Regions from separate parts of the Arthrobacter halodurans genome, predicted to be linked through region 2. Evidence: riboswitches for the same ligand, from Rfam matches in the RefSeq annotation. Region 2 holds a riboswitch; the other holds the start of a gene.
The links. Region 2 has a riboswitch for S-adenosylmethionine ahead of ACETWP_RS07940 (ABC transporter ATP-binding protein). Riboswitches for the same ligand answer to the same signal wherever they lie in the genome.
Positions count from the first base shown of each region.

Region 1: another riboswitch for S-adenosylmethionine. It lies ahead of ACETWP_RS12425 (hypothetical protein); the one in region 2 lies ahead of ACETWP_RS07940 (ABC transporter ATP-binding protein).

Region 1 is NZ_JBHDLJ010000010.1:68,184-75,599, reverse strand. It holds gene ACETWP_RS12440 (VIT1/CCC1 transporter family protein) at 1-113, shown strand, start outside; gene ACETWP_RS12435 (SRPBCC family protein) at 110-565, opposite strand; gene ACETWP_RS12430 (DEAD/DEAH box helicase) at 652-4,053, shown strand; SAM riboswitch class IV at 4,144-4,287, shown strand; gene ACETWP_RS12425 (hypothetical protein) at 4,301-4,633, shown strand; gene sucD (succinate--CoA ligase subunit alpha) at 4,716-5,636, opposite strand; gene sucC (ADP-forming succinate--CoA ligase subunit beta) at 5,654-6,817, opposite strand; gene pcrA (DNA helicase PcrA) at 7,008-7,416, opposite strand, start outside.
Region 2 is NZ_JBHDLJ010000005.1:47,827-55,242, forward strand. It holds gene ACETWP_RS07915 (GYD domain-containing protein) at 196-516, shown strand; gene ACETWP_RS07920 (hypothetical protein) at 635-892, shown strand; gene acs (acetate--CoA ligase) at 894-2,861, opposite strand; gene ACETWP_RS07930 (ABC transporter permease) at 2,858-3,697, opposite strand; gene ACETWP_RS07935 (aliphatic sulfonate ABC transporter substrate-binding protein) at 3,697-4,746, opposite strand; gene ACETWP_RS07940 (ABC transporter ATP-binding protein) at 4,860-5,726, opposite strand; SAM riboswitch class I at 5,732-5,822, opposite strand; gene ACETWP_RS07945 (LuxE/PaaK family acyltransferase) at 6,065-7,345, opposite strand; gene ACETWP_RS07950 (hypothetical protein) at 7,380-7,416, opposite strand, start outside.

The DNA.
Region 1 (7,416 bases), on a different contig from region 2:
TGCTCTCGGGCGCGTCGCCGGCCAAGCGCGGCCTCCGCCAGCTGGCCATCGGCCTCGGGGCCGCCGCCGTGACCTACGCGCTGGGCCTGGCGTTCGGCACCACGGTCGCCTAGGAGGGCGTCGCGCCGCCGTCGAACTGCGCGGCGAGGCGCTCCAGGGTGCGCTCCATGTTGCCCGGCGTCGTGCGGGTGAAGCCGAGCACGCGCAGGGCCCACTTGTGCTTGAGCCGGCTGGCGTCCCAGGTTTCGCGGACGAGCGTGCCGCCGTCGACCGGTTCCAGCTCGTAGCGCCAGCGGTGCCCGCTGAAGTGCCGCCAGGCGATCGTGCGGCCGTCCTCGAACTCGACCACCGTGTTGCTGATCCGGTACGGGACGCCGAGCCGCATGTCCATGCCGAACTCGGCGCCGAGCCGCAGCCGGTCCGGCGAGCCCCCGCGGGCGGCGCGCACCGTGCCGGAGCCGTCGATCACCGGATGCATGGCGGGGTCCGCGAGGAGCTCGAACACGGCACGGGGCGGTGCCGGCACGAGCCGCTGGCGGGACTGGAGGTAGGGGGAGGTGTCCATCGCCCCAGTCTAGGGCCGCGTCGCGGAGGGCGTCCCGGGGCGGGGGCCGGTTCGCGGCGGGGCCGCGCTCGTGAAACGATGGGAGGATGGCCGAATCCGCATACCCGCTCGTCGATGCCCGTGAGATTCTGCGTGTTGTCGGCGGTGCGGCGTTCACGCGGGGCAAGGCCTACGCCAACAGCGAGCGCATCACCGACCTCGCCTGGGACCCCGCCGCCGGGGAACTCGCCGGACGCGTGCAGGGCACCGATCCCGTCGCCTACGCATGCGCGGTATCCCTGGTGGACAAGAAGGGCGCGTGGACGGTCTCCGGCCTTCGCTGCTCCTGCCCGGTCGGCGTGGACTGCAAGCACGGCGCGGCGCTGCTCATCCACTCCAACACGCTGCACCTGCGCTCCCGCGACGTCTTCTTCGAGAACACCGCGGCCGCGGCCACCGCGCCCGCGTGGCAGGAGAGCCTGAACGGGTTGCTCGGCGCGGGCTCCCGGGCGGCCGCCGCCGCGCCCCGGACCCCGGGCCGCTCGCACGCGGCCGCCGAACGCGCCGTCCTCCAGGAGATGGCCCTGCAGTTCGACCTCCAGGACACCACCGTGGCCGCGCACCGCCAGTGGGCCCCCGGTTCCGGCGTGGGGCACCAGCGAGCCGCCGCGCACCGCTGGCGGCTTGGCGTGCGTCCCATGGTCCGCTCCGGCAACGGCCGCTGGGTGCGCGGGAACCTGCGGTGGAACACCATCAGCTTCAAGACCTACGGGCTGAACCTCGATCCCGAACAGCACCGCTGGTTCTGCCAGTTCGTGCCCCTCTACCGGGCCAACGGGCAGCTCTACTTCGGCGAGGACAACGACTGGCTGTACCTCGACGAGTTCAGCTCCCCCCTGCTGTGGGCGCTGCTGGCCGAGACCGGCGACCTCGGCATCCGGCTCATCGGCACGCGACCGGACGCGGAGGTCCGCCTCACGGCGCCGGCCGCCGTGGCGCTCGCCGCGCTGCGCGACGCCTCGGGCGCGGCGGACTCCCCGCTGCGCCTCGTCCCCACGCTGTCCATCGACGGCGGGCTCGTGGAGCTGGACGGGCACCGCCCCGCCGGCGCCATCGGCAACCACGGCATCTACGCCGCCACCGACGACTCCGCCGTGGTCCTCCTGGCCCCCGTGGAGGGTCGCCTGGACCCCACGGAGCTCGAGCTGCTCCGCCACCCGGAGGGCATCGAGGTGCCCGCGCCGGAGATCGGGGACTTCCTGGCGAAGGTCTACCCCCGGCTCGGGCGGCGCGTCGCGGTCGTCAGCCTCGACGGGTCCGTGGAGCTGCCGGAGATCCTGCCCCCGAAGCTGGTGCTCAGCGTCGGGTACCCGGGCGGCGACGTCGCCGAGCTGGACTGGAACTTCGACTACGGCCCCATGCCGGTTGACGCCGACACCCGCGACGCGGAGTCGGAGACCGCCCTGGAGAACGCCGCCCTCGCCGTCCTCGAGGACTCGCCCGCGCTGGCCGGCCGGGTGCTGGCGCCGCGGACCCTGCGCGGCCTGGACACCGTGGACTTCGTCCGCCGCACCCTGCCCGCCCTCGGCGAGCTCGACGGGTTGCGGATCGATGTCACGGGGCGGGAGCCGGAATACCGGGAGCTCACCGAGTCCCCCGAGCTGACCGTCACCACCGTGGAGTCGGAGCGCCGCGACTGGTTCGACCTCGGACTGGTCATCGCCGTCGGCGAGCGCCGCATCCCGTTCGCCGAGATCCTCCGCGCCCTCTCCCGGGGGCAGAACCGCATGCTGATGCCGGACAAGACCTACTTCTCGCTGGACCACCCGCTCTTCGACAAGCTGCGCGAGCTCGTCACCGAGGCCGGGCACCTCCAGGACCGCCCGCACGAGTTGCGCATCACCCGCTACCAGGCGTCCCTGTGGGAGGAGCTGGACGCGCTGGCCACGCAGACCGAGGGCCCCGACTCCTGGTACGCGGGCGTCGGCTCGCTGCTGAACCTGGCCGAGGCGGGCCCGGCCGAGCTGCCCGCGGACCTGCATGCGGAGCTCCGCCCCTACCAGCGGGACGGCTTCGCCTGGCTGGCGATGCTGTGGCGCAACGGGCTCGGCGGCGTGCTCGCGGACGACATGGGCCTGGGCAAGACCCTGCAGACGCTCGCCCTGATCCTGCACGCGAAGCAGCAGTGGGCCAGCGCGGACCCGGCCACGACGGCGGCGCACCTCGCCGCGGCGGCCGACGCGCCGGCGTCGTCCTCGCCGCTGGTGCCCGGACCCTTCCTCGTGGTCGCCCCGACGTCGGTCGTGTCCAACTGGGCCGACGAGGCGGCGCGTTTCGCGCCGGGGCTCAGCGTGGCCCTCGTCGCCGACACCCAGGCGCGGGCGCCGCACGCCCTGGCGGCGCTCGCCGCCACGCACGACGTCGTCGTGACGTCCTACACGCTTTTCCGGCTCGACGCCGAGGCGTACCACTCGGTGGCCTGGGCCGGCCTGATCCTGGACGAGGCGCAGTTCGTGAAGAACAAGGCCACGAAGGCCCACCACGCGGCCCGCGACCTCGACGCGCGCTTCAAGCTGGCGATCACCGGCACCCCCATGGAGAACAACCTCATGGAGCTGTGGTCGATCTTCGCAATCGTCTCCCCCGGGCTCTTCCCGTCGGCCGTGCGCTACGCCGAGGAGTACCAGCGGCCCATCGAGAAGCAGGGGCTCGACGAGCCGCTCGCCCGGCTCCGGCGGCGGATCCGGCCGTTCATGCTGCGCCGCACGAAGTCCGCCGTCGTCACCGACCTGCCACCGAAGCAGGAGCAGGTCCTCCACGTCGAGCTCACGGCGAAGCACCGCAAGATCTACGACACGCACCTCCAGCGGGAGCGGCAGAAGATCCTGCGCCTGGTCGAGGACATGGACAAGAACCGCTTCACCATCTTCCAGTCGCTCACGCTGCTGCGGATGCTCTCGCTGGACGCGTCGCTCGTGGACGCGGAGTACGACGGCGTCCCGTCGGCGAAGCTGGACGTCCTGTTCGAGCAGCTCGAGGACGTGCTCGCCGAGGGGCACCGCGCGCTGGTGTTCAGCCAGTTCACCTCGTTCCTGAAGAAGGCCGCGGCTCGGCTCGAGGCGGAGGGGGTCGAATACGCGTACCTGGACGGCTCCACGCGCAAGCGCTCCGAGGTCATCGGGGACTTCAAGACCGGACGGGCGCCCGTGTTCCTCATCAGCCTCAAGGCCGGCGGATTCGGGCTGAACCTCACCGAGGCCGACTACTGCTTCCTGCTGGACCCGTGGTGGAACCCGGCCGCGGAGTCCCAGGCCGTGGACCGCGCGCACCGGATCGGGCAGACCCGCAACGTCATGGTCTACCGCATGGTCGCCAAGGACACCATCGAGGAGAAGGTCGTGGCGCTGCAGGACGCCAAGCGCCAGCTGATCTCCTCGGTGATGGACGACGGCGAGGGCTTCGGTTCGGCCATGACCGCCGACGACATCCGCGACCTGCTCAAGGATTAACGCGCCCCGCGGAAGCGCTCCGGGAGCGCGTGTTACCCCGCGGGCGCGACACGGTGCGGGCCGTCCGGCGGTGGGCTAGGCTGGACCCAGCTTCACGAGACATGGCGCCAAGCTCCGACTGGCCATGCACCAACCCCACACGGGGACCCGGCCTCGGCCGCGGTCCCGGATTGTTCGGCGGGTGGTTCGGATGACGAAGCGGCCCGCGGCAGCCGCCGCCGGCAAGGACAATCCGAAAGGCACCGCCATGACCACCCTGCGGCACCGCCCCCGTTCCACCGCTTCCCACCCCTCCGTCCGGCGGCGCGCCGGCGCTGGCGCGCCCGTCGGCGCGGCACGCTTCCCCAACGACTGGATCGCAGCGACGCTCCGCCTGTGCCCCGACCGCCGCCTGGTGCGCGTCAGCGCGGACGGGATCGAGTGGGTGCTCGCGGCCGAGGACTTCGACGCGTTGGCGCGGGCCGCCGCGGGCGCGCCCGTCCGCGTGGAGTGGAACCCCGACCTCGGCCGCGTGCTGATCCCGGGGGCGCACTCCCGCGCCGGCACGTCCTTCTTCCGCCTCGCGACCGGCCGCGCCTGAGCATCCCGCACGACGGCGGCCGCCGCCTTCCCGGGGGAAGGCGGCGGCCGCCGTCGTGCATGCCCCGAGGGGCCCGCGGTTCCTAGAGGTTCGAGTCGGGCTCGTGCTCCGGGTAGACCTCGCGCAGCAGGTGCGCGGTCTCGGACGGGGTCTTGCCGACCTTGACGCCCGCGGCCTCGAGGGCCTCCTTCTTGGCCTGCGCCGTGCCGGAGGAACCGGAGACGATGGCGCCGGCGTGGCCCATGGTCTTGCCCTCCGGGGCGGTGAAGCCGGCCACGTAGCCGACGACAGGCTTGGTGACGTTGTTCTTGATGAACTCCGCGGCGCGCTCCTCGGCGTCCCCGCCGATTTCGCCGATCATCACGATCGCCTTGGTGTCCGGGTCCGCCTCGAACGCCGCGAGGGCGTCGATGTGGGTGGTGCCGATGATCGGGTCGCCGCCGATGCCGATGGCGGTGGAGAAGCCGAGGTCGCGCAGCTCGTACATCATCTGGTAGGTCAGCGTGCCGGACTTGGAGACCAGGCCCACCCCGCCCTTGCCGGTGATGTTCGCCGGCGTGATGCCGACCAGCGACTCGCCCGGGGTGATGATGCCGGGGCAGTTCGGGCCGATGATGCGGGTGACCTGCTTGCCGTCGGCGTCGACCTTGGACTGGGCGAGCGCCCAGAACTCGGCGGCGTCCTGCACGGGCACGCCCTCGGTGATGACCACGACGAGGCCGATGCCGGCCTCGATGGCCTCGACGACGGCGTCCTTGGTGAAGGCGGGCGGCACGAAGACGATCGACACGTCGGCGCCGGTCTCGGCCATGGCCTCCTGGACCGTGCCGAAGACCGTGATCTCCTTGGCGCCGTGGGTGACCGTGGTGCCGGCCTTGCGGGCGTTCACGCCGCCGACGATCTGGGTGCCGGCGTGCAGCATGCGGGCGGTGTGCTTGGAGCCCTCGCCGCCGGTGATGCCCTGGACGATGACCTTGGAATCCTTGTTCAGGAAGATAGACATTCTGTGATCCCGTCCCTTTACTTGTTGGCCAGTTCGGCGGCCTTGTCGGCGCCTTCGTCCATGGTGGTGGCCAGGGTCACCAGCGGGTGTCCGGCCTCGCGCAGGATGCGGCGGCCCTCGTCGACGTTGTTGCCGTCGAGGCGGACGACCAGCGGCTTGGTGGCCTTCTCGCCGAGGATCTCCAGGGCCTTGACGATGCCGTTGGCGACGGCGTCGCACGCGGTGATGCCGCCGAAGACGTTCACGAACACGCTCTTGACCTGCGTGTCGTTGAGGATGACGTCCAACCCGGCGGCCATGACCGAGGCGGAGGCCCCGCCGCCGATGTCCAGGAAGTTCGCGGGCTTGACGTTGCCGTGCTTCTCGCCGGCGTAGGCGACGACGTCCAGGGTGGACATGACCAGCCCCGCGCCGTTGCCGATGATGCCGACCTGGCCGTCGAGCTTGACGTAGTTGAGGTCCATCTCCTTGGCCTTGGCCTCGAGCGGATCGGTGGCGTCCTTGTCCTCGAGCGCGGCGTGGCCGGGCTGGCGGAAGGCGGCGTTCTCGTCGATCGAGACCTTGCCGTCGAGGGCCACGATCTCGCCCGCGCCGGTCTTCACCAGCGGGTTGACCTCGACCAGCGTCGCGTCCTCCTTCTGGAAGACGTCCCAGAGCTTCACGATGGCGGCGGCGACCTGCGCGCGCAGCTCGGGGGCGAAGCCCGCGGCGGCGACGATCTCGTCGGCCTTGGCCTGGTCGATGCCCACGGCGGGGTCGACGGCGACCTTGGCGAGGGCCTCGGGGCGCTCCACGGCGAGCTCCTCGATCTCCATGCCGCCCTCCACCGAGCACATGGCCAGGTAGTTGCGGTTCGCGCGGTCCAGCAGCACGGAGAAGTAGTACTCCTCGGCGATGTCGGCGCCCTGCGCGATCATGACCTTGTTGACGGTGTGGCCCTTGATGTCCATACCGAGGATGTTGGAGGCGTGCTCGAAGGCCTCGTCGGCGTTCTTGGCGACCTTCACGCCGCCGGCCTTACCGCGGCCGCCGACCTTCACCTGCGCCTTGACGACGACGACGCCGCCGATCTTCTCTGCAGCTGCCTTGGCTTCTTCGGGTGTGTACGCAACGATGCCGGCGAGCACGGGTACTCCGTGCGCCTCAAACAAATCGCGCGCCTGGTATTCATACAGGTCCACGGGCTTGGTGTCCTTCTACGTCGAAGTCGTTTCTGACTCGGAGCGAGCGGCACTGCTGGCCCGACGGGCTCCAAGTGGAACTTTAGTCCCTGGGCGCAAGACGCCGGGCTCAGACTATCCCTTTCGTGAGGAAGCGCACAGTTCTACGAGTTGTAGAGACGTCACGCTTCGGGGTATGCGCGCGGCACGGTCAGCCGGTCTTCGTCAGGGGCGCATAACGCAGCAGCAGGCGCTTCTCGTCGCCGCCGAACCTGACCTTCGCCACGGTCTTGTCGCCCGCTCCCTCCAGCGCCAGGACCACGCCGCTGCCGAACGTCGTGTGGCTCACCGCATCCCCGACCGACAGCGCGACGACCTCCTTCTGCGGCTGCACCCGGCCGGCGGCGCGCGCCGTCGGGGCCGTGCGCAACGCGGCGCCCTCGGGGTCCCCGCTGCGCCGGCCGCCCGCGGGGGACGCGGTCGCGCCGGCGCCCCAGTGCGAGCCGTTGTCGTAGCGGCTGGTGGCGTAGTCCTTGCGCAGGGATCCGCCGAAGCCGCCCAGCGGCGTGCGGACGGCGCCCTCGCGCTTCCAGTCCACGAGCTGCGCGGGGATCTCCTCG
Region 2 (7,416 bases):
CCGTCCCGCGGGATCACCCCGCACGGGTGAAACACGGGGAGCCCGCACGGAGCGTCGAACAACCGTTGTCTGCGCGGCCGGGGAGGCCTACTGTTTCCGCAAGCCCAGATTGGGACCAGCTCCGGGACCGCGCCGCACGGGTGTTGATCGTCCCTGCGGAGGACCCCGTCCTGGAGATCACGGACGGGAAAGACGATGACCAAGTACCTTTTCGAAGCGACGTACGTGGGCGAGGGCATCAAGGGCCTCATGCGGGAGGGCGGCACCCGCCGCCGCGACGCGCTGGTCAAGGCGCTGGAGTCCGTCGGGGGGTCGCTCGAGAGTTTCTACTACGCCTTCGGGGACACCGACGTCCTGGGTGTCTTCGAGGTCCCCGAGCAGTCCGACGCCGCCGCCCTGGCGCTGATGATCAACTCGACCGGGACCGTGCGCGTGCGCCTGCGGCCGCTCATGGAACCGGAGGACATCGACGCCGCGGCGCAGAAGACGCCCGCGTACCGGCCCCCGGGTCAGTAGCGGGCCGGGTCGGTGCCCGGCGCGGGTCGGGCCCGCTGCCGTCCGGTGCCGGGATATTCCCGGATTCGGCCTGCGCCGAATCGTGGAGGCGCGCCGGAGACCGGAGGAATCTGGGTGCATGACAACCCACAGCATGGCCGAAGAGGTCCTCGGCACCCGGTCCACCATCCGTCCGAACCCCACCGCGATCCTCCGCCGCCCCGTGCCGGACTCCTTCCTCGTCCGGGGCCTCCGCCGGACGTCCTCCGGGGCGTCGGCGGCGTGGCGCCGCGTCCGCGCATCCTGGAACGCCGGCGCCGTCCTGGACTCCCGGCTCGAGCAGGTCCGCGAGGACGCCCGGCAGATGTTCTACGCCCAGGGCGGCGGGCGCCGCTAGGCTAGCGCGCCGCGCAGATCGCCTCGATCTCCGCGATGCACGGCTCGTTCTGCAGGCTCGTGGTGTCCCCGAGCGCGCTGCCCTCGAAGAGCTGGGTCAGCAGCCGGCGCATGATCTTCCCCGAACGGGTCTTCGGCACATCCGGCACGAAGACCACGTCCCGCGGCTTCGCGATCGGCCCGATCTGCGCCGCCACGTGGGCGCGCAGGTCCGCGGCGACGCCGGCCGCGGCGGCCGCGGCGGCCTCCCCGCCGCCGATCAGCGACGCGTCCCGCGGCACCACGAACGCCGTCGCGGCGTGGCCGGTCTGGGCGTCGAAGGTGGGGCAGACCCCCGCCTCGACCACCGCGGGGTGGGAGACGAGCGCCGATTCGATCTCGATGGTCGAGAGCCGGTGCCCGGAGATGTTGATGACGTCGTCGGTCCGGCCGAGGATCCAGGTGTCGCCGTCGTCGTCGTACCGGGCGCCGTCGCCGGCCAGGAACCAGCCCTGGGCCGCGTACTTCCGCCAGTAGGAGGAGTAGTAGCGCTCGGGGTTCCCCCAGACGGTGCGCGCCATCGCCGGCCCCGTCCGGGTGAGCACGATGTTCCCCTGCACGTGCGGCGGAACCGGCGTCCCGGCGTCGTCCACGATCGCCGTCGCGACGCCCGGGAGCGCCCGCGTCCCGCAACCGGGCTTGAACGCCGGGTCGTCCGGCCGCGGCGAGAGCACGGTCGCCCCGGTCTCCGACTGCCACCAGGTGTCCACCATCGGCAGCGCGGCGCTGTCCCGGCCCACCTGGCCGCGCAACCACCGCCACGCCTCGGGGTTGACCGCCTCGCCGACCGTGCCCGCCAGGCGGATCGAGGACAGGTCGTAGCTCTCGGGGACGCCGTCGGGGAACCACCCCATGAGCGAGCGCACCAGCGTCGGGGCCGTGTAGTAGCTGGTGACGCCGTAGCGCTGGATGATCTCGAAGTGCCGTCCCGGGTGCGGGGCGTTGGGCACGCCCTCGTAGATCACCTGCGTGGCGCCGTTGGACAGCGGCCCGTAGATCTCGTAGGTGTGCGCGGTGACCCAGGCGAGGTCGGCGGTGCACCAGTGGACGTCGTCGCCGCGCCGCTCCGGGTCCGGGTGGGAGAACAGGAACTCGTGGCTCCACGAGGCCTGCGTCAGGTAGCCGCCCGTGGTGTGGACCAGTCCCTTGGGCTGGCCCGTGGTGCCGGAGGTGTACATGATGAACAACGGCGTCTCGGCGTCGAACGCCTCGGCCTCGTGGGTGCGGGGCTGCGGATCGACGACGTCGTGCCACCAGACGTCGCGGCCCGGGGTCCACGCGATGTCGGATCCGGTGCGCCGGATCACCAGCACGTGCTCGATGCCGTTCACGCCGGCCACGGCGGCGTCCGCGCTGTCCTTGACGGGCACGGCGCGGCCGCGGCGGAACTGGCCGTCCGTCGTGACCAGGAGCCGCGCACCGGTGTCCTCGACGCGGAAGCGCAACGCCTCCGCGGAGAAGCCGCCGAAGACCAGCGAGTGCACCGCGCCGATGCGGGCGCAGGCCAGGGCGACCACCACGGTCTCGACGAGCACCGGAAGGTAGACGACAACGCGGTCGCCCTTCCCGATGCCCAGGGAGGTCAGCGCGTGCGCGGCCTGCGCGACCTGCTCGGCGAGCTCGCGGTAGGTGACGGTGCGCCGGTCCCCGGGTTCGCCCTCGAAGTGCAGCGCGACCTTCTCGCCGCGGCCGGCGGCGACGTGCCGGTCCGCGCAGTTCACGGCGGCGTTGAGTGTGCCCCCGTCGAACCAGCGCAGCTCCGGACCGCGGCGGCGTGCCGGGTCGACGCCGGTGGAGGAGTGGACGGTGTGCCACGGCCGCGCCCACTCGAGCCGGCGGGCCGCGGCGTCCCAGAAGGCCAGCCGCTCCTCCTCGGTCCAGTCACGCTCCGCCGCCTCGGCGGCGGTCCGGGCGGTGTCGGGTGCGCTCACGCCCAACGCGCCACCGCCTTCCGTTCGGCGATGCCCAGCAGGGCGTCGGTGGTCTTGCCGATCACGGCCAGCAGGATGATCGCCAGGAACAGGCGGTCCGTGCGGCCGTTGTTCTGCGAGTCGGTGAGCAGGAACCCGAGCCCCATCGAGGAGGCGATGAGTTCCGCGGCGACCAGGAACAGCCACGCCTGCGCCAGCGCAAGCCGCAGGCCGGAGAAGATGGCGGGGACGACGGCGGGCAGCTGCACGGTCGTCAGCAGGCGCAGCCCGTTGAGTCCGAACGCGCGCGCCGCCTCGACCAGGTTCTTGTCCACGTGGCGCAGCGCCAGGTAGACGGTGGTGAAGATCGGGAAGAACGCGCCGATGGCGATGAGCACCACCTTCGAGTCCTCGCCGATCTTCAGCCACAGGATCAGCAGCGGGACCCACGCGAGGGACGGGACGGCGCGGACCGCGCCGATGGTCGGCCCGAGCAGCGCGTCGGCCGCCCGGGAGAGCCCCACGAGCGCGCCGACCGCCAGCCCCAGCGCCGCGCCGATGCCGAAGCCCAGCAGCACACGCTGCGTGGAGATGCCGATGTGGGTCCAGAGCGTGCCGCGCTGCGCCAGGTCGACGCCGGCCGCCAGGACCGCCGAGGGCGCCGGCAGCTGGACCGGGGAGAAGAGCCCGGCGGCGGTCGTGGCCTGCCACAGCGCCAGCAGGACCGCCGGGACCAGCAGCCCCAACAGGATCCGCCGGTTCGCACCGGCGCGGCGGCCGGCCGCGGCCCGGGTGAGGTCGCGGGTGGCGATCGCCTCCTCGCCGGCGGTGGTGGTGTGCGGGCCGGTCACCGACATCACGCCTCCTTGATCGCCGCGGGGTCGGCCTGGGCGACGAAGGAGTCGTCGAGCAGCGAGTCCAGGGCCGCGTCGACCTGCCCCTGGTCGGCGACGTCCCCGGTGGAGACGAAGATCGGTCCGACGACCTCCAGGACCTCGCGCTGCCTGGGTCCCGGCGCGGGATCGACGTCGAGGTTGGAACGCTCGAGGATGACCTTGTCGGCGACGGCCTGGTCCAGCCCGGCGACGCCGGCGAGGATCGTGGCGGTCTCCTCCGGGTTCTCGCCGGCCCACGCGCGCGCCTTCTCGTAGGCGTTCACGACGGTCTGGGCGAGTTCCGGGGACCGTTCGAGGAAGGACTCGGTGGCGTTGAGGAAGCCGAAGGTATTGAAGTCCAGCTGGCGGTAGAGGAGCGTGGCCCCGGCCTGCTCGGCGCCGGCCATGATCGGGTCCAGTCCGCTCCACGCGTCGACCGAGCCGTTTTGCAGCGCCGCCCAGCCGTCGGCGTGCTGCAGGTTCTGCACCGTGACGTCCTCGGGGGTCAGGCCCTCCGCCTCGAGGGCCTGCAGCAGGAAGAAGTAGGGGTCGGTGCCCTTGGTCGCGGCCACCTGCTTGCCCTTGAGGTCGGCGACCGACGTGATGGGCGAGTCCTTGGCGACGACCAGGGCGGCCCACTCCGGCTGCGAGTAGAGGCTGATGGCCTTGATGGGCGATCCGTTGGCCCGGGCCAGCAGCGCGGCGGACCCCGCGGTGGAGCCGACGTCGACGGCGTTCGCCCGCAGGGCCTCGTTGGCCTTGTTGGAGCCGGCGGACTGGATCCAGTTGACGGTTACCCCCTGGTCCCGGAGCGTCGCCTCGAGCCATCCCTTTTCCTTGATGACCAGGCTCAGCGGGTTGTAGGTGGCGAAGTCGATGTTCAGCGTCGAGGCTCCGCCGTCGGCGCCCGCGGCGGCTGGCGAGCCCGATCCCTCGCCGGCGCACGCCGCCAGCAGGGCGGTCGCGGCGCCGGCGGCGCCCAGGCCGAGGAGGCGTCGGCGGGTGATGGGGGAGAGGGTGTGGCGGGTCATGGCGGTTCCTTCGGGGGGGCGGTGTGCGGGCCGGAAGGCCCGGTCGGGCGGGGAGAAGCGGCAGAAGCGGCAGAAGCGGGGGAACGGGTCGGCGGACGGCGGGCCGGGACCGGCTAGTGGCGGTGCGAGTCCACGCCGAGACTCTCCAACAGGGCGGAGCGGAGACGGGCCAGCTCGGCCGACGCGCGGTCGCGCGGACGGCTGCCGGGCACGTCGAGGACCTGCGCAATGCCGGCGCCCGCGGAGCCCGAACCGACGGCGGGCGCATCGTCGGCCGGCGAACCGCCGGTGTCCGGCACGGCGCCGAGCACCAGGATCCGGTCCGCCAGCTGCAGCGCCTCGTCGACGTCGTGGGTCACGAGCAGGACCGTGGACGGGTGCGCCCGGTGGATGTCCAGGAGCAGGTCCTGCATCTTGAGCCGGGTCAGGGCGTCCAGCGCGCCGAAGGGCTCGTCCAGCAGCAGGACGCCGGGGCGGCGGGCGAGCGCCCGCGCGAGCGAGGCGCGCTGGGCCATCCCGCCGGAGATCTCGCGCGGCCGGTGGTCGGCGTGCCGGGAGAGCTCCACGAGCTCCAGCAGCTCCTGAACCCGCACGGCGGCCTCGGCCTTCGGCGTTCCGCGCGGCAGCCCGAGGGCGACGTTGCGGCGGACCGTCTGCCACGGCAGGAGTCGCGGCTCCTGGAAGGCGACGGCGGAGCGGTCGTCGATCCCGTCCACGGCCGTGCCGCCGATGGCGACCTCGCCCTCGCTCGGGCGGTCCAGCCCGGCGACCGCGCGCAGCAGCGTGGACTTGCCACAGCCGCTGGGGCCGAGGATGGCGAGGACTTCGCCGGCGGCGACCTCGAAGTCGATGCCGGAGAGCACGGCGCGCCGGTCCGGTCCCTTCCCGAACGCGCGGCCGAGGTTGCGGAACGACACGGGCAGCGCGACGCCGGCGGTCGCGGTGCTGGCGTGGTGCGTGGGCAACAGGGTGGTGGTCATGGTTGGCTCCATCGGTCCTGGCGGTAGCACCGGCCCCCGAGGGGGTGGTTGCTGCGGCGTCAAAGAGCCAGATCTCTCGGCCGCTCGGGATGGTGTGCTTCCACTAAAGGGCATGCGCGGCGCCGGAGGCAAGCCCGGCGGTGCGGCGGCGACATATTCGACGTAACACTTGCGCGAGCCGCGGGATCGAACGATCTGCGGAAAAGCCAACGAAGCGACGTGTTTGTTCGATTCCGCCGGCGGCCCCCCTGTCGCCACGGGTGCGGGCCCCCGCGTCCCCCGTGCTCCGCGCCGGAGGGTGATGGCGCGCACGACGACGCTCGGTCGGCGCCCGCTGCTCAGCGGTCGACGGTTCTGTTCGCGACACGCTCTCGGGGTTTCAGGGTGAGCGTTGGGCCACTGGGAGGCAGGCCGTGGGCCTTTCGCGTGGCGGGTCTGGGACCGGCCGGCAAGGATGGTGCTCGCCGCTCCGGCCCGGTCCCTTCCGGGTGTTCTGCCGGGGGTCTGTCCTTCACCACGCCCGGTGCTCCCGAGCCGGCGGTGATCTTGCCCGAATCAAGGTACTGCTCGATGCTGACGGCGCAGCCGCCGAGTTCGGCGCCCTGCCTTCGGCGGCGGAACGTGATGACCTGCCCGGTCCTCCCGCATTCGCAGGTGCCGGTCTCGACGTCGCCCACGTCGTCGGTGAGGAGGAAACCGGGGTAGCTGGTGTTGAGGGCGTCCAGGATGGCGATGATGCCGGTACTCCCGGGTGCGAGCTCCTTGCTGACGTCGTGACCGTCTCGGATGGACACGTAGCACCACGGCGGGACGTGCTTGCGATGCAGGTGGCATTCGACCGCGAGCATGTTCGACTCGATCATGCCGTACATGTCACGGACGTTGTCCGGGCGGACGCCGAGCACGTCATGGCACCGGTCCCGAAAGTCTTCGGGGGAGATGGATTCGCCCGTGTGCCGCTTCCAACCGCCGAGTGTGATGACCATGCTGTACGGGTCCAAGCGCGCGTTGATCCCTTCGTGCTCCAGGAACCGGAGGAACCGGCCGACGAGGAACGGGGGGCCAACGATGTGGCGGGTCATGCGGCCTTTCCACTGTCGCAGGTATTCCGAGGCCTCCTTGGGGTCATACGACTCGTCGTCCACCAGGTCCGCGTGGTGGTCGAAGACGCCGTTCAGGATGTTGAAGTCCTTGATCATGCCTATCTCGGAGGTTCCATCGGTCGGCGGGCTCAGGAAAAGGCCCGCACCGCGGGACAGGTGGAAGAACTCCCGGTAGGTCCCGGTCAGTCCTATCAGCGCGCGGGTCACGGTCTCCCGGTTGCGGCGGGCGATCGACGGGACGCCGCCGGTTCCGGTCGAGCGTGACTCGATTTCGACGTCGGCCAGGGAGCAGGTGAGCAGGATGTGGGCATCGGGACGCTTGAACAGGCGGACCGGCAACAGGGGTAGGTCCTGAAGGTCGCCGATGTCGTTGATCGCGGCGGGATCGACCCCCAACGCGTCGCACTGGGCCCGGTAGAAGCCGTTTTCGGCCTGGTGATGGATCGCGGCATCCCGCAGGGCGTTGGTGACCGACCGCGCCCAGTCGTCCGGGGACTGAACGTGTGCCGTGGACACGTCTCCCAGCATCTGCGCCAATGAGAGCATCGCGTTACGCCTCGGCTTCCTCGGTGGTCGCCCCAACGGGC